Regions from separate parts of the Salinicoccus sp. RF5 genome, predicted to be linked through region 2. Evidence: riboswitches for the same ligand, from Rfam matches in the RefSeq annotation. Region 2 holds a riboswitch; each other region holds the start of a gene.
The links. Region 2 has a riboswitch for thiamine pyrophosphate ahead of thiD (bifunctional hydroxymethylpyrimidine kinase/phosphomethylpyrimidine kinase). Riboswitches for the same ligand answer to the same signal wherever they lie in the genome.
Positions count from the first base shown of each region.

Region 1: it holds a riboswitch for thiamine pyrophosphate, as region 2 does, so the genes downstream of both, LLU09_RS03265 (ECF transporter S component) here and thiD (bifunctional hydroxymethylpyrimidine kinase/phosphomethylpyrimidine kinase) in region 2, are expected to answer to the same signal.
Region 3: it holds a riboswitch for thiamine pyrophosphate, as region 2 does, so the genes downstream of both, LLU09_RS05190 (ABC transporter substrate-binding protein) here and thiD (bifunctional hydroxymethylpyrimidine kinase/phosphomethylpyrimidine kinase) in region 2, are expected to answer to the same signal.
Region 4: it holds a riboswitch for thiamine pyrophosphate, as region 2 does, so the genes downstream of both, LLU09_RS04455 (Ykof family thiamine-binding protein) here and thiD (bifunctional hydroxymethylpyrimidine kinase/phosphomethylpyrimidine kinase) in region 2, are expected to answer to the same signal.

Region 1 is NZ_JAJGRC010000001.1:596,458-601,978, forward strand. Features, by position in the region: gene LLU09_RS03255 (energy-coupling factor transporter transmembrane component T family protein) at 1-332, opposite strand, end outside; gene LLU09_RS03260 (ABC transporter ATP-binding protein) at 325-1,728, opposite strand; gene LLU09_RS03265 (ECF transporter S component) at 1,731-2,309, opposite strand; TPP riboswitch at 2,378-2,468, opposite strand; gene LLU09_RS03270 (ABC transporter ATP-binding protein) at 2,517-4,340, opposite strand; gene LLU09_RS03275 (ABC transporter ATP-binding protein) at 4,333-5,521, opposite strand, start outside.
Region 2 is NZ_JAJGRC010000001.1:451,687-457,207, reverse strand. Features, by position in the region: gene LLU09_RS02550 (chromate transporter) at 1-1,098, opposite strand, end outside; TPP riboswitch at 1,283-1,382, shown strand; gene thiD (bifunctional hydroxymethylpyrimidine kinase/phosphomethylpyrimidine kinase) at 1,563-2,369, shown strand; gene thiM (hydroxyethylthiazole kinase) at 2,362-3,147, shown strand; gene thiE (thiamine phosphate synthase) at 3,147-3,770, shown strand; gene LLU09_RS02530 (CHY zinc finger protein) at 3,846-4,157, shown strand; gene LLU09_RS02525 (cation:proton antiporter) at 4,215-5,405, opposite strand; gene LLU09_RS02520 (S41 family peptidase) at 5,520-5,521, opposite strand, start outside.
Region 3 is NZ_JAJGRC010000001.1:992,510-998,030, forward strand. Features, by position in the region: gene LLU09_RS05170 (glycosyltransferase) at 1-388, opposite strand, end outside; gene LLU09_RS05175 (LCP family protein) at 578-1,993, shown strand; gene LLU09_RS05180 (DUF2538 family protein) at 2,006-2,470, shown strand; gene LLU09_RS05185 (GNAT family N-acetyltransferase) at 2,481-2,903, shown strand; TPP riboswitch at 3,006-3,104, shown strand; gene LLU09_RS05190 (ABC transporter substrate-binding protein) at 3,213-4,205, shown strand; gene LLU09_RS05195 (ABC transporter permease) at 4,222-5,004, shown strand; gene LLU09_RS05200 (ABC transporter ATP-binding protein) at 4,994-5,521, shown strand, end outside.
Region 4 is NZ_JAJGRC010000001.1:842,275-847,795, forward strand. Features, by position in the region: gene LLU09_RS04440 (ZinT/AdcA family metal-binding protein) at 1-97, opposite strand, end outside; gene LLU09_RS04445 (SDR family NAD(P)-dependent oxidoreductase) at 208-945, opposite strand; gene LLU09_RS04450 (AEC family transporter) at 1,106-2,029, opposite strand; TPP riboswitch at 2,221-2,317, shown strand; gene LLU09_RS04455 (Ykof family thiamine-binding protein) at 2,398-2,982, shown strand; gene LLU09_RS04460 (VOC family protein) at 3,028-3,453, opposite strand; gene LLU09_RS04465 (DMT family transporter) at 3,600-4,523, shown strand; gene LLU09_RS04470 (aldehyde dehydrogenase family protein) at 4,620-5,521, shown strand, end outside.

The DNA of each region.
Region 1 (5,521 bases), 140 kb from region 2:
ATCATGATGTGGATGCCGCGTACCGCACTTTCTTCGGTGACATGGATGATGCCGAACCGGAAGATCGTCGTCGTCCCTTCGCCGTAGAAAATCATATACAGGCTTGAAATGAAGCCGAAAAACAGGATGACGCCCGTCAGGAGTGCAATATAGATGTACTTCACACCACTCAATATGAAAAGCAGAATGAACATAATGACCGCCAGATGGAAAAGGTGGTTCGGGTTATGGATGAGGATGACGGTCAGGAACAGCGCGATGGCCACAAGGATCTTGACGAGGGGATTGACCTGGTCGGCGAATGTGCTGTACCGCTTCACCGCTTCAGGCATATCCATCCCCCCTTTCCACAAGTCGTCCGGCTTCAATCTTGAGGCGTCTCGAGGGATAACGCTTCATGATCTCCGCATCGTGGGTGATCATGATGACGCTCGTCCCCCGCTTCACCAGTTCGTGGATCATTATGAGCAGATTGAAGGCATGATGCTGATCCAGACCGAAAGTCGGTTCATCGAAAATGAGGACTTCCGGTACCCCGCCTGCTGCCGTTGCAACACTCAGGCGACGCTTCTGCCCGGTGGATATTTCGAGCGGATGCAGATGCGCCACATGCGAAAGTCCGAAGCGTTGAAGCAGCGCGCCGGTTTCCCGGCGTGCCGTCCTGTCATCATGGTGCATCTCCAGATTGATGAATACTTCATCGAACACACGATTTGTAATGAACTGAAGTTCCGGATTCTGGAAGACCGGATAGACCCTGCCGCGGAGATGGCGCGTCCGTCCGATCCGGTCGCCTCCAAAAAGCACCTTTCCTCCCGAAGGGATGAGCTTCATCAACGCGAGCAGCAGGCTCGACTTGCCCGACCCATTATCCCCTTCAAGTGTGATCCACTCGCCTTTTCCGATCCTCAGGATGTCTACCGTCAGAAGGTGCCTGCCTCCTCTCTTGATGGAGAGATTTTTTGCTTCCATCAATGTACTCGATTGAGGCGCAATTTTAGGGAGGCGCGGGGCCGCATCCCAAGAATGTGGATGCCATACGCCATATTGGTCAAGCAGCCGGCGGTGCACCTCCAACATCTCCGCAGGAGATGCAGAACATGCGATTCCGCCCGTGTCATCCATCAGTATCACCCGGTCGACCCTGTGCCATAGTGCTTCGACACGATGTTCGATGATGACGACCGTCAGCTCATCCCACATCGCCCTGACGGTGTCCCAGAGATGGCACGCCGATATGCCGTCCAACATGCTTGTCGGCTCATCGAGGAACAATGTGTCCGCCTGCTGGAGCAGTGCCGAGGCGATGGCGAGCTTCTGCTTCATTCCTCCGGAGAGTGTCTGTATGGCACGCTCAGGCGCCACATCAAGTCCGACCATGTCGAGCGCCTCCATGAACAGGGGCTTCATCTCTTCCTTTGCCACCTGTCTGTTCTCGAGTACAAAGGCGAGTTCCTCAGCAACCGTCGGCATCGTGAACTGGGAATCCGGGTCCTGGAAGGCGTACGCACTGGATTCGGGCAGTTCAAGTCTATCGGCCTTCATCGGTATCGTGATCGTATCCGGTATGAGCCCTCCGAGCACATTGAGCAACGTGCTCTTGCCGGAGCCGCTCGGCCCCACGATGAGCACCTTCTCACCTTTACCTATCTTCAGGTCGAGGCCGGTGAAGAGGGGTGACTCCGATTCCGGAAACTTCAGACGCAGCTTTTCCACTTCGATGCACATGGTCAAAGTCCTTCTTCAGCAGCATGTTTATTGCCGACGAGTTTCAGTACACCTGTCTCCTTCAGTGCACGATACAACAGGTGCGCGAGCCAGCCGGCGATGAGTGCACCACTCAGCACTCGGAAGCCGAACATCAGCAGCAGATTCCATGTCTCAAGCTGGCCGAGGTAGCCGTAGTACCAGTCGAGCGGGAATGTCGCAAGTGCAGCCGAAATGCCGGCTGTGACCGCCACCATAAGGGATGTGCTTTTGTATTTCACGAGGGCGAATATGATTTCGCATGCAAGGCCCTGGATGAGCCCATATACGATCAGCATGACATCGAACTGCAGCATGACGATCGTTTCTCCGGATGCCGCAGCAAATTCCGCAATCAGCGCCACGCCGGGCTTCCTTATGACGAGATAGGCGACCACTGCTGCGATGAACCACATGCCGTAAAGCAGCTGGTTCAGATGCAATCCAAGCGGTTCAAGCGCCGTATAGACGCCGCCCCATATCGAATAGACGAACGAGAATACGAGGGCGATGACGACCGTGATCAGCACATCGGTCAAGGTCAGCCCTTTTCTTTTTACCATTATAAAAGCCTCCATATAATATATTCCAAACTAAAAACACACCACTAGCGGAGTGGTGTGCATATTATATGTAAAATATGCCACTTCCCTACGCTAGTATGATCTAGATCAGGTGATAAGGGTAATTCTCAGTCCTTGCGGACACCCCTAGTGGTGGTTATTTATTCGGTTGGCTCCATCATAGTACACTTTCTGAATTTTGTGAAGTCATTTATTGTCGTCGACCATCTGATAATAGCGGCCGCGCTGTCTGACGAGTTCCTCTTCAGAACCGCTTTCGACCAGTTCACCGAGCTCCATGACGAAGATGCGATCCACGGCCTTTATCGTATTCAGCCTATGGGCGATGATGATGCTTGTCCGGTCCTTCATCAGCCGCTCGAGCGCCTCCTGAATCTTAAGCTCCGTCACCGTATCGATGCTGCTCGTCGCCTCGTCCAGGAGCAGTATCGCCGGATCCGTGATCAGGGCGCGGGCGATTGATATCAGCTGCTTCTGCCCCTGGGAGATGAAGCCTTCGTCGGCTTCCAGAACCGTGTCATAGCCCTCTTCCAGTGCAACGATGAAGTCGTGGGCGTTGGCAAGCTTCGCCGCCTCGACCACTTCCTCATCCGTCGCATCAAGTTTGCCGTAGCGGATGTTCTCGCGGATCGTCGATTCGAACAGGTAGGGATCCTGCAGGACGAACGCCGTCTGCGAACGGACGGTCGAACGGCTGTAGTCGAGGATGTTCTCCCCATCGATCCGGACCTCCCCGGAATCCGTTTCATAGAACCTGGCCAGCAGCTGCATGACGGTCGTCTTGCCGGCACCGGTCGCACCGATCAGGGCGACCGATTCGCCCGCATCGATCCTGAAGCTCAAGTTTCTGATGGTCGGGGTCTTCTGCGTCGGGTCATAGGAGAATGAGACATCATCGAATTCGATCTCACCCGCTATGGTCCTGCCGGTGATCTTCCCTTCATCCTTCTCCGGCTCGGAATCGATGATGCCGAATACGCGCTCCGCTCCGGCGATGGCCGAAAGCACCTGGTTGAACTGGTTGGAAAGATCGGCGAGCGGCCGGGTGAACTGACGTGCATATTCTGCAAACACGACGATGGTACCGATCGTGACGATACCGTCCGTATAGAAGACGAGCAGACCGCCGGCACCGGCCACAATCGTGAAGCTGACATTGTTCAGCATGTTCATCACTTTCGGGATGAAGCCGGCGTACAGGAATGCCCAGAAGGTGATGTCCCTGAGATTTCCCGCCTTTTCATTGAAGTTGCGGATCGCCGTCTCCTCCTGCGAGAAGACCTTGACGATCTCCTGCCCGGATACCATCTCTTCGATATATCCATTCAGTTCACCGGTCGCCCGCTGACGCTTTTTGTAGAGCGGTCCGGTGCGCCTGGTGATGAAGCCGACAGCGAATATCAGCACCGGGATGATCAGCACGGTGAGGAGTGTGAGCAGTGGACTCAGATAAAGCATGACGCTGATCGTACCGATCAGGGTGACGATGCTTGTCGTGAACTGGATGAATGATGTATTGAGCGTCTGTGAAATCGTTTCGATGTCATTGGTCATGCGGCTCATCAGCTCGCCGTGCTGCCGCTTGTCGTAGAATGATACCGGCAGCTTCTGCATGTGTGAAAACAGCCGGCTCCGCAGCTTATAGACCGTCCGCTGGGACAGCCCCACCATGAAGAAGGCTGCGGTATACTGCGTCGATGACAGCAGGATATAGACGACGAGCAGGAAGAGCAGTATGGTGGACAGTCCGTCCATCTCCCCGGGTATGAAGTAGTTGTCCACGATATACCCGACGAGGAAGGGGCCTGTGATGCTCAGCAGGCTGGTCAGTGTCACGAGGAAGATGATGCCGTACAGAAGCGCCCGCTCCTCCGAGATGAACTGCCACATCCGCTTCAAGGTGCCGATGATGTCGTTCGCCCGCTGGTCCTCCTTCTTTTTCTTTCGGCCGATCTCCTCCTTTTTGAGGACCGGTTCATGCCCGAATGGCCTTCTGATGAAATCAATCATCCAATTGACCCCCTTCCATTTGGGATTCGACGATGGAACGGTAGAGTTCGGATTGTTCCATCAGCTCTTCGTGGCTTCCGAGCGCACTGATCTCCCCATTGTCGAGGAGCAGGATGCGGTCGGCCATCCTTGCTGTAATGACCTTCTGCGTGACGATGACGCGTGTCGTATTCTCATCCTTGATGGACTCCCATAGTGCCGATTCCGTACGTATGTCGAGTGCGGAAGTGCTGTCATCGAGGATGAGGATGCCCGGTTTCCTGACAAGGGCGCGTGCGATCGACAGGCGCTGCTTCTGTCCGCCGGAAAGTGTGACGCCCCGCTGTCCGACGCGCGTATCGTAGCGGTGGTCGAACGATTCTATCGAGCGGTGGATCTGAGCCTTCTGAGTCGAGGTGAAGATTTCGGATTCGCCGGCTTCAAGGTCCCCCCACAACAGATTTTCAAAAATGCTGCCGGAGAAGAGGACTGCGGACTGCGGCACATATCCGATGGTCTGCCGCAGGTCTTCCTCGTTCCAGTCCTTCACATTGATGTCGTTGACATAGACATCGCCTTCCTTTACATCATACATTTTCGGTATGAGGCCGAGCAGTGTGCTCTTGCCGGAGCCCGTACCACCCATGATGACGAATTTTTCATTCTCTTTGATGTCGAATGTGATATCCCGAAGCACATAGCGTGTAGACCCTGGATATTTGAAGGACACATTCTCGAATCTCACGGTCCCCGCCCGATCCACCTTCTTTATTTCATCGTTGTCATTCACACTGACCGGTGTGTTCAGGACTTCCGCCATCCGTTCACTGGAAGCCTTGGACCGGCTGAATGCGATGATGATGAAGGCAAACATCGAGAATCCACCCTGCATCCTCAGGGCATAGTTGATGACTGCGACGACTTCCCCGACCTGGACGGTATTGTTCTGCAGCAGGTCGGAAGCCATCCACAGGACGATAAGCAGGCTACCGTTGATGACGAGCAATAGGACCGGCATGATGGACTCCATCAGCCGGAGTGCATAGATCGTATCGTCCCTGAGCCTGCCGGCCACTTTACTGAACTTGCTGATTTCAAACTTTTCCCGGTCATTCGCCTTGATCAGCCTCACAGCCTCCAGGTTCTGCTGGATGAAGCGGTTGATCTTATCCAGACGCTTCTGCACGCGCAGGAAGACCTCC
Region 2 (5,521 bases):
GGCGGCAAGAACAAAATCGGCCGTCTGATTGATGCTGCTCGTCCATATCGGGTTGTATAGGGCTGAAATCAATATGCCGACGACCGCAGCATTGATGCCCGTCAGTGCACCTTTTATGTTTGGATTGCTGCGCAGCATATTCCAGAATGGCAGACTTCCCAGTATGAGCAGGAATGCCGGCAGGAAGATTGCAAATACCGCAAACAATCCTCCCTGCCACCCACTGATTATGGTGCCGAGGTAAGCGGCGAAGGTGAACAGCGGGCCGGGCACGGCCTGAGCTGCACCATAGCCTGCAAGGAATTCCTGTGCCGTCATCCAGCCTGTGGGCACGAACTCCCGTTCCAGAAGCGGCAGCACCACATGGCCGCCTCCGAAAACGAGCGCACCTGAACGATAGAAGCTGTCGAGCATTGCCATCCACTGATTCGAGGTCGCTTCACGAAGGACCGGAAGCAGAACGAGCAGTGCAAAAAAGAGGGAGAGACATACGTACCCCACACGCTTTGAAATAGGAAAGTGAACGGTATCACCGTCATCTGTCGAGTGATTGCGGTAAAGGATGAATCCGATTATCCCCGCAAGCAGAATGACGCCTACCTGCGTAAAGGCGGTCTGCCATAATAAAGTGATGACGAGCACACCCAGGGCGATGGTCCTGCGCTCGAGATCAGGCGTCAGTTTCTGTGCCATGCCGATGATCGCATGGGCCACGACGACCACTGCAACAACCTTCATTCCATCGATCCATCCTGCATCTTCGAAGCCATAAGTATTGAGCATAAGTGCAAACAGTATGAGTGCGATTACAGAGGGGAGGGTGAAGCCGAGGAAGGAGACCAGCCCCCCGACCAAGCCACCGCGGACGACACCGATTCCGATGCCGACCTGACTGCTTGCAGGCCCAGGGAGGAACTGGCATAGGGCCACCAGGTCGGCATAGGCCGCCTCATCCATCCATTTCCTCCTCCGTACGTATTCTTCATGGAAGTAGCCCAAATGCGCAATCGGCCCACCGAAAGAGGTCAGGCCGAGTCTTGTGGAAACAATCAATATTTCCATCAGCGTTTTTATTCTGCTGTCTGTATCTTCATTCATCCATGCACCATCCTGATCGTTTTCTGGTGTAACAACGCATTGCTTTGCGCAATGCTGCCATCAATAAACTAGCACGGATTACACCAGGGTTCAATAACATTTACAGAAATGACACTTATTCAGTCGGCGGTGATTTATTTGACAATTTAGAAAGTATTCTCTACCATTGGAGGCAACTGAATAGAAACACCACTAGGGGTGCTTTTTTGCTGAGACGGCCGTTCGGCCGATCCCTTGGACCTGATCTGGCTAATACCAGCGTAGGGAAGTGGGTTGGTACGGCATAGACTGTCTACATACTGAACCCGTTTCCTGCGCTGGAAACGGGTTTTTATATTCTATAAGGAGAGGTTATATGCTGACTGAAGAATTGAGGAATGACGCGGAGCCCATCATCGAGGCGATCTATGGTGATGATTTCAACATGGCAGCCACGAAGGAACGCTGGATGGAGGTGGGTGTCCATGTCTAGAATGCCGATTGCCCTGACTGTCGCGGGAACCGATTCCACCGGCGGTGCGGGGGTGGTGGCCGACAGCAAGACCTTTCATTCGAGGGGAGTATACGGTATGGCGGCGGTGACGTCCCTGACCGCCCAGAACACCACCGGCGTACAGGATGTATTCAATGTGCCTGCAGACTTTCTGGAAAAACAGCTTGAAAGCATAATGAGTGACGAGGTGCCCCACGCGATGAAGAGTGGGATGGTCGCAACAGTGGATATGATGGTCGTGCTTGCGAATATGGTGGCGGACTTCAAAATTCCCTTCGTCATCGACCCGGTCATGATCGCCACGAGCGGTGATGCGCTGATGGAGGAGGAAACCATCGAATTCCTGAGGAGCACGCTGGTTCCGAAATCCGTGACCGTAACGCCCAACATCCATGAGGCCGAAAAGATTACAGGCCATAAAATCGGGGGTGAGGTGGATATCAGAAAGGTCGGACGCATCTTCCTTGAGGAACTCGGTGCACACAGTGTGACGATCAAGGGCGGCCATCTGCAGGGGGATGCAGTGGATTATCTCTTCACCCGGGATGATACCGTCATTTTGAGCGAACCGCGTATAGAAACGCAGCACACCCATGGCACAGGATGTACATTCTCTGCTGTGATGACGGCAGAAATTGCGAAAGGAAAGACGCTTGAAGAGAGCTTCCGGCTGGCCAAAAAGTATATTACATCCGCCATCAGAAACAGTCCGGGCATTGGCAAGGGCAATGGGCCGGTCAATCACTTCAGTTTCAGGGAGGAAGAACTGCATGAATAGATTGGAAAGAATGAGAGAAGAGAATCCCCTCGTCATCTGCATCACAAATGACGTGGTAAAGAATTTTACTGCAAATGGGATGCTTGCGATCGGGGCCTCTCCCATCATGAGCGGCGAAATCACAGAGTCGGAGGACCTGATGAAGGCAGCATCGGCACTGCTGATCAACATTGGTACAGCTGACCGGGCAAAGGTCCATCTGATGGATGAGATGATGGAGGCGGCGGATGACAATGGTGTGCCCATCGTTTTCGATCCGGTCGGCTTCGGTGCATCGCGTTTCAGGGTGGATGTCACCGAAGATCTGCTGGCCCGGCATAAAGTGGCACTCATCAAGGGGAACGCTGGTGAGATGCTGGCCCTATCCGGTTCGGAAAGCCGCATGAAAGGTGTGGATTCCGTTGAAAAGACGAACACGGCAGAAATAGCCGAAGCTGTCTACCGGAAGTATGGCGTGCCGGCATTGGTCACTGGAGAGAAGGATGCACTGGCGACGGAGCATGGTGTGACGACGATGGTGAACGGTCATGGCCTGCAGGGAAAGATTACAGGATCAGGATGTCTGCTCGGTGCCATAACGGCTGCATTCATCGGGACTTCTGACACCTTCGAAAGGAACGCGGTTGTGGATGCTGTAAGCTACTACAATCTTTGTGCCGAAGCTGCAGCCGGCAAGTGCGCCATACCGGCACCGGGAAGCTTCATTGCGGGTCTCATCGATGAATTATATCTGAATGACGATACTCTGCTTGAAGACAGCATTGTGGGAGGTTTATGATGGATCGCGAACTTCTCAGGCTCTATTTCATCTGCGGCAGCGAAGATGCTGGGGGTGATGCGGTTCAAACCGTACGTGAAGCGCTGGAAGGCGGTGCCACGATGTTCCAGCTCAGGGAGAAGGGGCAGCATCCACTCGAGGGGGATGCACTGGTCCGTTTTGCTTCAGACATTAAAAGGGTGTGCAAAGAGTACGATGTGCCATTCATCGTCAATGACGACTGGAAACTGGCAGAAATGGTGGAGGCCGACGGTATCCATCTCGGTCAGGATGACATGGCGGTATCGGACCTTCCTGGCTATTTCGATGACAAGATCATCGGGCTGTCTGTAAGGGATCGGAAAGAACTTGAAGTGAGCAACCTGGAAAAGGTCGATTATATCGGTACCGGGCCTGTCTTCACGACATCTTCAAAGGCTGATGCGGGCACAGCAATCGGGGTAGAGGGTCTGGTTGAAATGCGGCGGCTGATCGGTGATATGCCGATGGTCGCAATCGGGGGCATCGACGACAAAAACTACAAGTCCTGTCTGGACAGCGGAGCCGATGGTATATCCCTGATTTCCACAATCGCATGGGCAGAAGATGTCGGAGCTGCCGCTTCCAGGTTCCTCGAAGAATGAGGAAGGTGAGCTCATATCCTATATGTGACATAACGGGAAATGATTGATGGAATCAGGATTGGCGGGAGGGACTGTATGCAGGAAGTATATGGAAGTATAATCGATGAACAGACACGCTGCGTCCACTACCACTCGAATGAAGACATCATTGCCATCAAGTTCAGATGCTGCGGAAAGTATTATCCATGCTACAGATGCCACGATGATCAGGAGGCCCATGCCATCATCCCTTGGGGAACAGACGAATATGATGCGTATGCCATCCTGTGCGGTGTATGCCGCAGAGCACACACCATCAGTGAATACATGAATACGGACAGGTGCCTCAAGTGCAGTTCCAAATTCAATGAAGGCTGCAAACATCATCACCACATCTACTTTGGGTGACCACAGCAAAAAGAGCCGCTTCCTTAAAAAGGATAGGGGCTCTTTTTATGAATCCTGTCATTTCATCAATTTTTTCGCCAATGGGGCGACACCGAGGCTCTGTACAATGAGGGAAATGAGGACCGCTGCAAATGACAGTGAAATGATGAGGTCTGCATCTCCCGAACTGCTTTGGGAATAGATGCTCAATATGAGATACACAGACATAGATCCCTTCAGGCCCGACCATGAGATGAGTGTCGATTCCCTCCAACTGATATGGTGGCGCCATTCCGAAAACATCTGGGTGCTTGCCAATATGACGATGAAGCGTATGAAAAGGGATAGTGCGAATATGATTACAGCAAATAACCAGCCATCAAAGATGAGGAATTTAGCTGCCTGGATGCCGATCAGCAGGAAAAGGAGTGCCAACAGCGACATTTCTGCAATTTCCCAAAATCCATCCAAAGACTCCCGGAAGTGCTCTTCCTTTTCTGCAGTGCCATACTCGAAAGACAGCATGATGCCGGCAAACACAGTGGCGAGAACCCCCGATACACTGATGGCTTCAGCCAGGTTGAATGTCCCGTAGGCCAAAACGATGCTCAACATGACCTGGTAGTGCCTGTGGTGGGTGAAATGCACGGCCTTGGCCATCAACCAGCCGAACAGGACGCCGAGCAGAACCCCTCCCAGTGAGACGAGGAGGAACTCTCCAAGGAAAGACAGTACACCGACAGACTTGCTCCCGGTGAACATGCCGGCAAGTGCACTGAATATTACGATGCTTGTACCATCGTTGATCATCGATTCCCCTTCGACGACATCCGCCACACGTTCATCTCCTGCAGCAGACTTTATGATCGATACTACAGATACCGGGTCCGTTGGTGTAAGGATCGAAGCGATCAGCAGGGCACCAAGGAATGATATGGAGACGAACGGGCCGCTCAATGCATAGATCGCGCCGCCCAGCAGAGCCACCGTCAGCATGATGCCGACAGTGGCAAGAAAAGCGATGATGCCCGCATTCTTCTTGAAGCCATCTGCCGGAAACTGATATGCGGAAGTGAACAGCAGTGCCGGCAGGAAAACGTGATAGATGGTCTTCTCCGTCACTTCGACGGAGGAGAAGTAGGGAATGAAGTACAGGCCGATTCCGAGGAGGACAAGGATTACCGGCACTGGAAAGTTATCCTGCTTCTTGTCGATTGTAAACACTATGTAGCCGACCAGGAGAAGCAGAATGGCTTGTGAAGTCGTCAAGACGATACCCCCTGAGTAGATGATGTACCTTACAATTCCCTTTAAACCGGTGCATAAACGCTGCGGGTGTCGCCCACCATCAACCTGGACGGCTCTTATAGATAAGCTGGATTCCT
Region 3 (5,521 bases), 540 kb from region 2:
CGTATATGAGCGGCTTCCGATCCAGTCGCAACTTCGCGCTGTATATGCCCTGGAGCAGCGTGTTCAAGTCATGGGCATGATAGATGTCTGCATTGCTGCTCCGTCCAAGCATCATCATCTTGAACATCTCGAGCATGTTCGGCAGATGCTTCGACAGGATGGTGGACTTCATTTTCTTCTGTATGATCTTCGGCAGTTCTATCTTGAGCGGCCGGTTGACGTAGACGTTCGGGGCGACGGTTTCGCTTGAAGGGAGATGCAGTTCGTCCATCTCCTTCTTGGCGATGACGGTGACTTCATATCCCTCTTCCGTAAGCGCAGTGGCTTCCCTTAGCACCCTTGCATCATTGACGAAGTTGTTCCATACAAACATTGTGACTTTCTTCATAAAGCACCTCTGACGTTTTCTGGTTATCGCTTGTGATTTCACTCTATATTCTATATCATATGGTACAGTTTTAATAATGGGAAATAATATTCATTTCCTATTCCATTTTATGGTTCTTCCATATTATAATTAAAAGATGGCGATCTGTCATTACATACCAATACCAAAACAAAGTGGGTCTATCAAATCATGAAAAAGAAAATTTTTATCGGCATACTGCTGTTCCTCATCATTGTGCTTGTGGTCATCGGGGTATATATATACAACCTGTTCAATTCATTCGAGCAGGGGGTGAGCGATTCGTTCGAAGCGACGGACCGCGACCGTTCCGAGCTCCGGCTGGATGATATCGATCCGACGATGGACAGCTTCACAGTCCTGATCCTCGGCATCGACGAAAGTGAATCCCGCAAGGAGGAGGACGACCTGGAATCAGGCGACTTCCGTACGGATTCGATGATCCTTGCGACATTCGACAAGGATCAGGATGAAGTGAAACTCGTCAGCATCCCGCGGGATACATTGACGTACTTCCCTGAAGAGAACTATTTCGACAAGATTACACACGCCCACCGTGAAGGCGGTCCGGAAGCATCCATGCGCGCTGTGGAATCCCTTCTTAACGTACCGGTCGACCACTACGTCCGCGTCAACATGGCCGCCGTCGTGGATATGGTCGATGCGCTCGGGGGAGTGGAATTCGATGTGCCGTTCGACATGAACGAGCCGAATTCCATGGACCGTGGACGGATCAAGCTTGAAGAAGGCGTGCAGGAACTGAATGGTGAAGAGGCGCTCGCAGTCGTAAGGAGCCGTCGTGTGGATACCGACCTCGGACGCGGCCAGCGCCAGTTAGAGATGGTGGAGAAGATACTCGCAAAGGCGAAATCGACCGGTGCCCTCTCCAAGATCGATGACCTGATCGAGGTCGTTGCAGACAATACGAAGCATGACATGGAATCGAAGACGATACGCAGCCTTGCGGCCTACTACTCCTTCAACGACATCGATTTCAACACGACGCAGGTGCGCGGGGATGACTTCTGGAACCCAGGCAACGGTGCCTACTTCTACTGGGCGAACGAAGAGCATCTGTACGTGCTGTCGAAGACATTGCGCGATGTACTGAAGCTCGATGAACCGGATCCGTATGACCTCATCAATATCCGGCTGTCGGACCATATCGTGCCGTACCAGTTCGTGGACGACTACTACCTGAATGAGTTCGAACCTGAGGGAGAACCATACTTCGTGCAGGAGGGCTACGAAAGCCGGTTCGGTAACGGCTTCAACATCCAGGAGGACAACCCTGAGGACAGCATCGAAGGTGAAGAGAACCCTGAGGAGACGACCGGCGAGGAAGTGACAGGAGAACAGCCGATCCAGGAGGAAGCGACGGGCGAAATCCCAGGTGAGCAGACGACCGAAGAGGACAACTACTGGCCGCCGGAAGACGGCAACGGTTCTGACGGCATACAGGAGGAAAGCACAGAGCAGTTCAACTATGAAGAGGACACAGAGGAATACTATGAGGAGAACACCGGTGAATACTACGACAACGGCACTGGCAGCGCGGACTTGGACCGTGCACAAAATGAATACTAGGAGCGGATTGTGATGCGGAAGACGTATGACAAGGAGACGAACATCAACGAGATGTTCGACTTCCTGGAAGATCAGATCAAGCACAGCGGCGAGCCGAAGATCGAAGATACGTATTTCTATCAGAACCATGAGCACAAGGAGATGTACCAGTCGATCCGGGGCTACTTCAGCGAATCGCAGAAGAATCCGGAAGTCGATGCGGCGTGCTACATCATCGCCCTGCCGGACATCTACAAGCGGATCAACATATTCGAGCTCATCTTCCCGATGGATTGGATCAGGGAGGATGGCCGGCTATCCGAACCGTTCAAGCAGCTCAGACCCCATATCCAGTATCTAGCGCTCGCAGCGGCTGAAGCGAGCGGCATCAAGTTCAACACGAAGCCTGCCCTCTCACTCGGCCTCGAGTACTGGAACCTAGAGCAGTTGAAGATGTTCTGGCAGTTCACCGCCATCCGGCGCAAGAATGCAATGTAAGGAGGATTCCATGGAAATCAAAGTGGCTGACAACAACATCATGTACAACCAGTGCCTTGAAATCAGGAAACGCGTCTTCGTCGAGGAGCAGAACGTCCCGATGGACCGCGAAGTCGATGAATATGAAGACGTGGCGACGCACATCCTGCTCATCGATGACGAGCCGATCGGCACGGTCAGATACCGTCCGGCCTCAGAGGATATGATCAAGGTCGAACGCATGGCCGTCCTGCCCGAGGAGCGCGGCAGGAAGCTCGGTTTCAAGCTGATGGATTTCGTTCATGACCATGCCCGGGAGCATTGCTACAACCGCGCCAAGCTCGGGGCGCAGGTGCACGCTATCGAATTCTACAGGAAGCTCGGCTACACCGTCAGTTCCGATGAATTCGAAGATGCTGGCATTCCGCATGTGTATATGGAGAAGGCACTGTAGACAGTGATCGACACCTGGACGGCATCCTGCTGTCCGGGTGTTTTTAAATAACCGTTTGGACATGAAAAGTGTCCATGATATAATGGATGTGCAAAATGAATAGAAACAGCATAGGGGAGCCGTTACGGCTGAGAAGGTGAATACCTGACCCTTGGACCTGATCTGGATAATACCAGCGTAGGGAATGTGCAGATTATACGGCATCCGTATATCCTGCTGCAGCTCTTTGACGCCTCCAGATAAGGAAGGTGTTTTTTTATACCGTTTTTGCGGTATGGAAAGCACCCCATCTTGAGAGGAGATTTTATCATGAAGAAATTATTGTCCATCTTTATACCGGTACTGCTGCTCGCAGCATGCAGCGGCAACGGGGACGGCGGCCAAACAGAGGATGATGGGCTGACGGAAGTCACCTTCGTACTCGACTGGACGCCGAATACGAACCATACGGGCATCTACACAGCACAGGCGGAGGGCTACTACGAGGAAGCGGGACTTGATGTCGAGATCATCCTGCCGGGTGAAGCCGGTGCGGAACAGACCGTTGCGACGGGCAACGGGGACTTCGGCATCAGTGCCCAGGAGAACGTCACACAGGCACGCCTCCAGGACGTATCGATCGTTTCGCTGGCGGCCATCATACAGGATAATACATCCGTCTTGGCTTCACCTGAGGAATACGGACTCGAGACGCCGTCGGACCTCGAAGGGCACACATATGGCGGATACGGTTCACCGATCGAGGAGGAGACCATCGCGTCCATCATGCAGGCGGATGATGCTGACATCGAGAATGTCGACATCATCAACATCGGCGACACGGACTTCTTCACCGCCGTACAGCGCGATGTCGACTTTGCATGGATCTACTACGGCTGGACTGGCGTCGAGGCGGAACTGCGCGACTTCCCGCTCAACACGATCGACTTCACCGAGTATTCCGACGCACTCAACTTCTACACGCCCGTCCTGATCACGAACGAAGAGATGATCGAAAACGATGCCGAAACCGTCGAGGCATTCACAGAAGCGACGGCTGAAGGCTACCAGCTTGCGATGGACGACCCGGAAACGGCGGCACAGCATCTGCTCGATGCAGAACCGGATCTTGACGAAGAGCTCGTCATGGCAAGCCAGGAGTGGCTGACGGACGTCTACCAGGGGGATGCACCCTACTGGGGCCACCAGGAGCGCGACGTCTGGGAGAACTACATGAACTGGATGTATGAAAGCGGCCTGATCGAATCCGAACTCGACGTCGACCAGGCGTTCACGAACGAATACCTGCCCGGCGGAGAGTAAATTGGAGGAATAGCGAATGCGACGAATTTCATCATGGAGCGTGATTCCACCGCTCCTTGCGATACTGGCCATACTGGTGGTCTGGCAGCTGGCCGTCTCGCTCTTTGACATCCGGACCTGGATTCTGCCGAGCCCGTTACAGATCATACAGGAAGGCATGGAGATCTATCCGCGCCTGTTGAGCCATGGTCTCGCCACAATACAGATTGCGCTCGGGGGATTTGCTCTCGGCGTCGGTGTCGGGCTTCTGCTCGCCATACTGCTCCATCTGATGCCGCGGGCCAAGGAGAGCATCTATCCGCTGATGGTCCTCTCCCAGAATGTGCCCATCATCGCCCTGGCGCCGCTGCTCGTGCTGTGGTTCGGCTTCGGCACACTGCCGAAGATACTGATCATCACACTCGTCTGCTTCTTCCCCGTCGCAGTCTCGCTGATCGACGGGTTCAGGCAGACCAATCCGACGCTGCTCAACTACATGCAGATGATCGGCGCGTCCAGGCGGCAGATCTTCTTCAAGCTGGAATGGCCGAGTGCCCTGCCCTACTTCTTCTCAGGTCTCAAGATTTCAGCGACATACAGTGTGATGGGTGCCGTCATCGCGGAATGGCTCGGCGCCCAGGAGGGGCTCGGCGTCTTCATGACCGTCGCCTCCTCCGCATTCCGGACAGACCAGGTATTCGTCGCCATATTCGTCATCATGGCGATCAGCCTGCTCCTCTTCGGCTTCATCATGCTGATGGAAAAATGGCTCGTGCCATGGGATACGGACAGGAAAGGAGCGGATGATGATGACGAATAAGCTTGAGGTCCACAACCTCACACACACGTTCAATGGCGGCAACACCGTGCATGTGCTCGATGACCTGTCCCTCGATGTGGCAGATGGTGAATTCGTCACCCTGCTCGGACCCTCCGGCAGCGGCAAGAGCACCATCTTCAACCTGATCGGCGGACTCTACAGACCCGATTCGGGCGACATCTTCATCGACGGTACCCGTGTCAACGGCACGCGCGGCAACATCAGCTACCTGCCCCAGCAGGATTCCCTGCTGCCGTGGCGGACGATCGAGGACAACGTCACACTCGTCCAGGAGATCACCGGCACCGTCGATAAGGATACCGCCCGCAAGTGGCTCAAGCGCGCCGGACTCGAAGGATATGAAAAGGCCTACCCGAGCACGCTGTCCGGCGGCATGCGCCAGCGCGTCGCCTTCATCCGGTCGCTGCTCAGCCCGCAGGAGCTGATGCTGCTGGACGAACCGTTCGGGGCACTCGATGAGCTCACCCGCCTCGATATGCAGGACTGGCTGCTCAAA
Region 4 (5,521 bases), 390 kb from region 2:
ACATTTCTAATGCACCGTCATTGTCGGTATGGATATGAAAGTGATCACTTTCGACAGGGAAGATGCTATGGTCGCTGAATTGAATATAGTTCGGCATCGATCCTCCTTCCAATCCGGCGTCCGTCCTTCAACCTGATCATCCTCGATGTAGCCATTAATGAAAAAGACACCAGACCTTTTGGTCTGGTGCCTCCAATATCCACTACATTACTGGGCTGTATAGCCGCCATCCACAAGAAGTGTGGTGCCTGTAGTGAATTCATTTTCCGCCAGGAATACGACCGCATGTGCGATTTCTTCCGGTTGTCCGAGTCTTCCGATTGGGTGCTTGTCAACGAGAGTATCATAATACTCACCTAATGCATCCTTGTTCACCATGCCGGACTCGACGTAGCCGGGAGCTACTGCACTGACACGGATGTTGTCCTTGGCATATTGTAAAGCGACGGATTTCGTCATCAGATTCACGGCGCCTTTGGACGCGTTGTACGCGAATGCTGTCGGCTCGCCGACACTGCCGAGGATGGAGGCTGTATTGATGATTGCACCGCCGCCCACCTTCTGCATTTCAGGGATCGCGTATTTTGAACCGAAGAATACACTGTCCTGATTGACTTTGATTACCTTATTGTAGTCTTCATAGGAAAGCTTGTGCGTCTCGCCCTGAACACCGATTCCGGCATTGTTGAACATGACATCCAGTCGTCCAAACTTTTCAACGGCGAGAGCAACGACGTTTTTGACATCCTCTTCAACGGAGACATCCACTTTCTCAAACAGGATATCCCCATATTGTTTGAGGCTCTCTTCTGCTTTCTTACCAGACTCTTCATTGTAATCAGCCACAATGACTTTCGCGCCTTTATCCAGGAACGCCTTCGCTGTAGCTAAACCAATACCTGATCCGCCACCTGTTACAATCGCAACTTTATCCTTAAGTTCCAAAATCATTTCCCCTTTCGATGACTCCATCTGATTCACTATACATATACCTCAGCCAGAGATGACTGAAACACGATAAGTGTGTCTAAATTAAGGCAGTTGGACCTTTCAATTGTCATTCACCCGAACACTCAGTGACAGTTAACCCTCCAACCGCCCCCATCTAGAACAGCTGCATGGACAGATAGATGACGAATGTCACGGTGATGCTGCTGAGTACCGTGGAATAAAGGACCACCTGGGCATGGAGTTCCGGTTCGACATCGTATTCGAGTGCAAGCGTCGCAGTATTCCTCGAGGTCGGGAACGCGCTCGCAATGAACAGCGACTGGGCGATGACGCCTTCGATGCCGAGCATGAATATGATGGCCAGGGCGACGGCGGGCCCGATGACCAGCCGCCCGAGTGCACTCCAGGCGATGACCTTGTGGAAGGAACGGATCTCAATCTGTGCGAGCTGCATCCCGAGCAGGAGCAGCGCGAGGGCGGCGAACCCGCCGGCGAGCTGCTCGACAGGCACGCTGATGAAACTCGGCAGTTCGACGTCAATTGCCTGCAGGATGAACGCGGCCGCCAGTGCATAGATGATCGGCAGCCGGAGCAGTTCCCGGAAGAGTTCCACGACGGATTTCGCATTGGACCGCAGATTGTACAGGCCATATGTGAACGTCAGCAGATTCTGGACGACGAGTACGATGATCTGCACAGATACACCCACCGGGTTGGCACTGAATACGAGATGGCTGACGGGCAGCCCGTAGTTGCCGGAGTTCATCAGAGAGACACTGTTCTTGAGCGCGGTCCGCTCCCCTCCGCGAAGGCCGAGCCCCCGGGCCAGCAGTTCACCGACCACCATCATTGCAGTAATGAACAGTACCAGATACAATGCGAGCTGTCCCAGCAGTTCAAAGTCGATGTCCGCTTCATATATGTTCAGGAATACCGCGGCCGGCAGGAAACAGTAGGTGACAAGATTCGCGATCGGACGCAGACGGAATTCGAACTTCTTCTGGAGGATGACACCGACGCCGAGCAGAATCAGGATCGGCAGTATGACATCCAGAAATACAAGGGAGATATATGCCATATCCTCCCTCCTTTCTACTCTCACCCCTATATTCTACCACTTTGCGCAGGGCCCGCTCCAAAGCACTGCCTCTTCAAGCGCTTCCACTTCAGAATATACATCCCGGGACTGATTCCTCTGACGCTCTCCATACCGCTTTACACGCCAGGCCCCAATCCACTATCATGGTAACTGTAATGAAAAACTGCATACCGATGCACTGGGGGCGCCTTAGGCTGAGACGGAGATACCGGACCCTTACCACCCGATCTGGATAACACCAGCGTGGGGAAGTGCAGCATTGTATGTCCGCACCACTCCATACATCCGCTGCATTCCCTCGGGAGTGCAGCTTTTTCATTTCAATAAAAGTCATTGGAGGCATGATTATGGTACAGGAATGCGGAACAGAACGGATTGCAGGCTGCCAGTTCAACTTGAGTGTGATGAGCGATGATTTCGCGGAAGTGATCCTCGGTGCACTGGATCAGGTCGACACATCGAAAGTGTGGAAGGAGACGGATGACGTCTCGACATGTGTGCGGGGTCGGATCGAGCATGTATTCGATGTCGTCCAGGGAATCTATCTTGAGGCAGCCAAGACGGGGAAACATGTCGAGATGAGCGGAACGTTCTCCATCGGCTGTCCGGGTGATTCTTCAGGGGATGCCTACGTGGAGGCATCCCCGGAGCGGTTGAATGCACCTTCAAAAGACATCCAGCAGAAGGCGGGATGCAAGTTCGCCCTCTATCCGATGAATACGACCAACTACATGGATGTAATCTACGAACAGATCGACTTGTCGAAGGAAGCCGGCGTCACGGTGAGCCCAGCCCATTACGCCACGCGGCTCGACGGGACGGTGCCGGACATCTTCAGCGCCATGGAGTCATCGTTTACAAAAGTACAGGAAGCGGGAAGCCACACGACGATGACATTCACGATTTCAGCAAACAGCCCGTCGAACAGCTAGGACGATATGAAGAGGGGAACCCGGCCGGGTTCCCCTTTTTCTGTATCAGATGATCAGCATGTCGTTATCGTCGAATTCCCAGTCCGCGCCATATGCCACTTCCCAGTAGTGGCCGTCTGGATCGGTGAAGTAGCCGCTATAGCCGCCCCAGTCCGTCGGGGCCGCTTCCTTCACAACCGTCCCTCCGATTCTGCCGGCAGTCTTGAGAACCTGGTCCACTTCCGATTCGGACTTCGCATTATAGGCGAGCGTCAAACCATTGAATCCGCCATCAGGCACCGGCTGTCCGGTCTCCTCCGCCAGTTTTTCCAACGGATAGAGTGAGAGCTTCGAACCCTTCATTCTGAAAAATACGATTTCCAGTGCTTCTTCACTGCCAACAAGAGATGCTTCAAATCCAAGCTTGCGGTAAAAGTCGACTGCAGTTGACATATCCTTTACACCGAGTGTAATCAGATTGATCCTGTCCATGGCAATTCCCCTTTGCGAATAGGATGCGTGAGTCCGGAGCATTTTTACACTTCCAATATACCATAAAATGAAACGCGGCGTGTCCTCCGCTTTGCAGCCTGTCTGCTATAATGGATGATCAGATATTTCGACAGAGGTGAAGATGCATGCAAGATCCTGTAAATGAATTTCCTTCAAAGAACAAATCCTGGTGGACCTACCCCATCCTGCTGCTCTGTGTGATCATCTGGGGCAGCAACTTCATCATCGGAAAGGTGCTTGTCGACCACTTCGACCCCTACAGCATCACCGTCATCCGCCTCATTGCCATCAACCTTTTCCTGTGGCTGTTTGCTTCCCGGCACTTCCACATGCCCATGGTCCCCCTCAAAGTGTGGCTGGTGATCATATCTTCAGGCATCATTGGCATTGCTGTGAACCAGTATACGTTCTTCCTCGGACTCGTAACCGCAAGTCCGGTGACTTCGGCACTGATACTCGCGGTCGCCCCTATCATGACAGCCATCCTGACCATCCCAGTCTTCGGGGAACGCAGAGGATTGAAATTCTGGCTGGGTGCACTCCTCGCCTTCGCCGGCGTCTCCCTCAGCACTTTCGACGGCAGTGCCCTCACTTTCGGACTCGGGGAAGGCATCATAGTAATCACCATGCTGACATTCGCCATATTCATGATCCTCATCCAATGGCTGTCACAGCATATCAATGCCATACAGCTTACACTGCTCTCCAACTTCTCAGGTCTGCTGTTCCTTCTTCCATTCCTCCCGGAAGCAGATTATGGCAGACTCGCTTCATCCACCTGGCCGATGTGGCTCCTCCTCATGCTGAGCGGCATCATCGTCCACGGAATCAGCAATATGATCTGGAACCGTGAGATGCCGAAAGTCGGCGCAGCGAATGCCTCGCTGCTCATGAACATGGAACCGTTCGTTGCGATGCTCGGGACTGCCCTCGTCCTCGGCAGCAGTGTGCTTGTGACGGAAGTCATCGGAGCCATCCTGATCATCGGCGGCGTAACCCTTTCAATACACAGGAGACGCAGGAGTAAGACTACGGTGCTCTATGATTGAGGGAAGCCCCGCTGCATGATGTTTCACGCGCCGCCCAAACGGGAAAGAACGACAGTGGATAACCAGTAATGATACAAATACAAGGAGGCAATCACATTGGCACTTAAAATTGAGACACCACTGACAGTGAATGCATATATAAATGGCGAAATAGTCGAAGCACAGGAACACGCACCCCGTGAGAATCCAGCGAAACCGGACGAGACGGCAGGCTATTGGCCGAAAAATACAGTCGAAGAGGCGAAGCAGGCGATCGATTCTGCAGATGAAGCCTTCAAATCCTGGAAACATTCAGAGATGAGGGATCGCATAGAACGCATGCAGAAAGGGATCCAGAAGATAAAGGACAACCAGGATGGCCTCGCCAAACTGCTTTCCAAAGAGCACGGCAAGCCGATTTATGATGCGCAAGGTGAATTGACGGTTTCCCTCATGTTCATGGAGTATGCAGTGGAGAACGCAGAACGCGTCTACAAGGAAGAAGTCAATGAAGACGAGCGCGGCAAGAACATCCTGCGCCATGACCCAATCGGTGTAGTATCCGCCATCAGTCCATGGAACTATCCATTGGCACTCTCCACCGAGAAGATTGCCCCGGCACTGCTTGCCGGCAATACGATGGTGATGAAGCCGAGCCCGATGGCGCCGCTTACTGTGACGCTTGTGACACAGATGGTCGCAGAAGAATTCCCTGAAGGCGTGCTGAACATCGTCAATGGGGATGCAGACATCGGTATTGAGCTTACTTCAAACGACAAGGTACGCAAAATCGCCTTCACCGGCGGTACGAATACAGGTCGCCACATCATGAAGGCGGCAGCAGACACGATCAAGAACGTCACGCTCGAACTCGGCGGCAACGACCCTGCCATCTTCCTCGACGACTTCGATGTGAATGATGAAGCAGCCATGCGCCGTGTCGTCATTTCGAACTTCCTCACAGGCGGGCAGATCTGCATGATTGCAAAACGCATGTATGTGCATGAATCCATCTACGA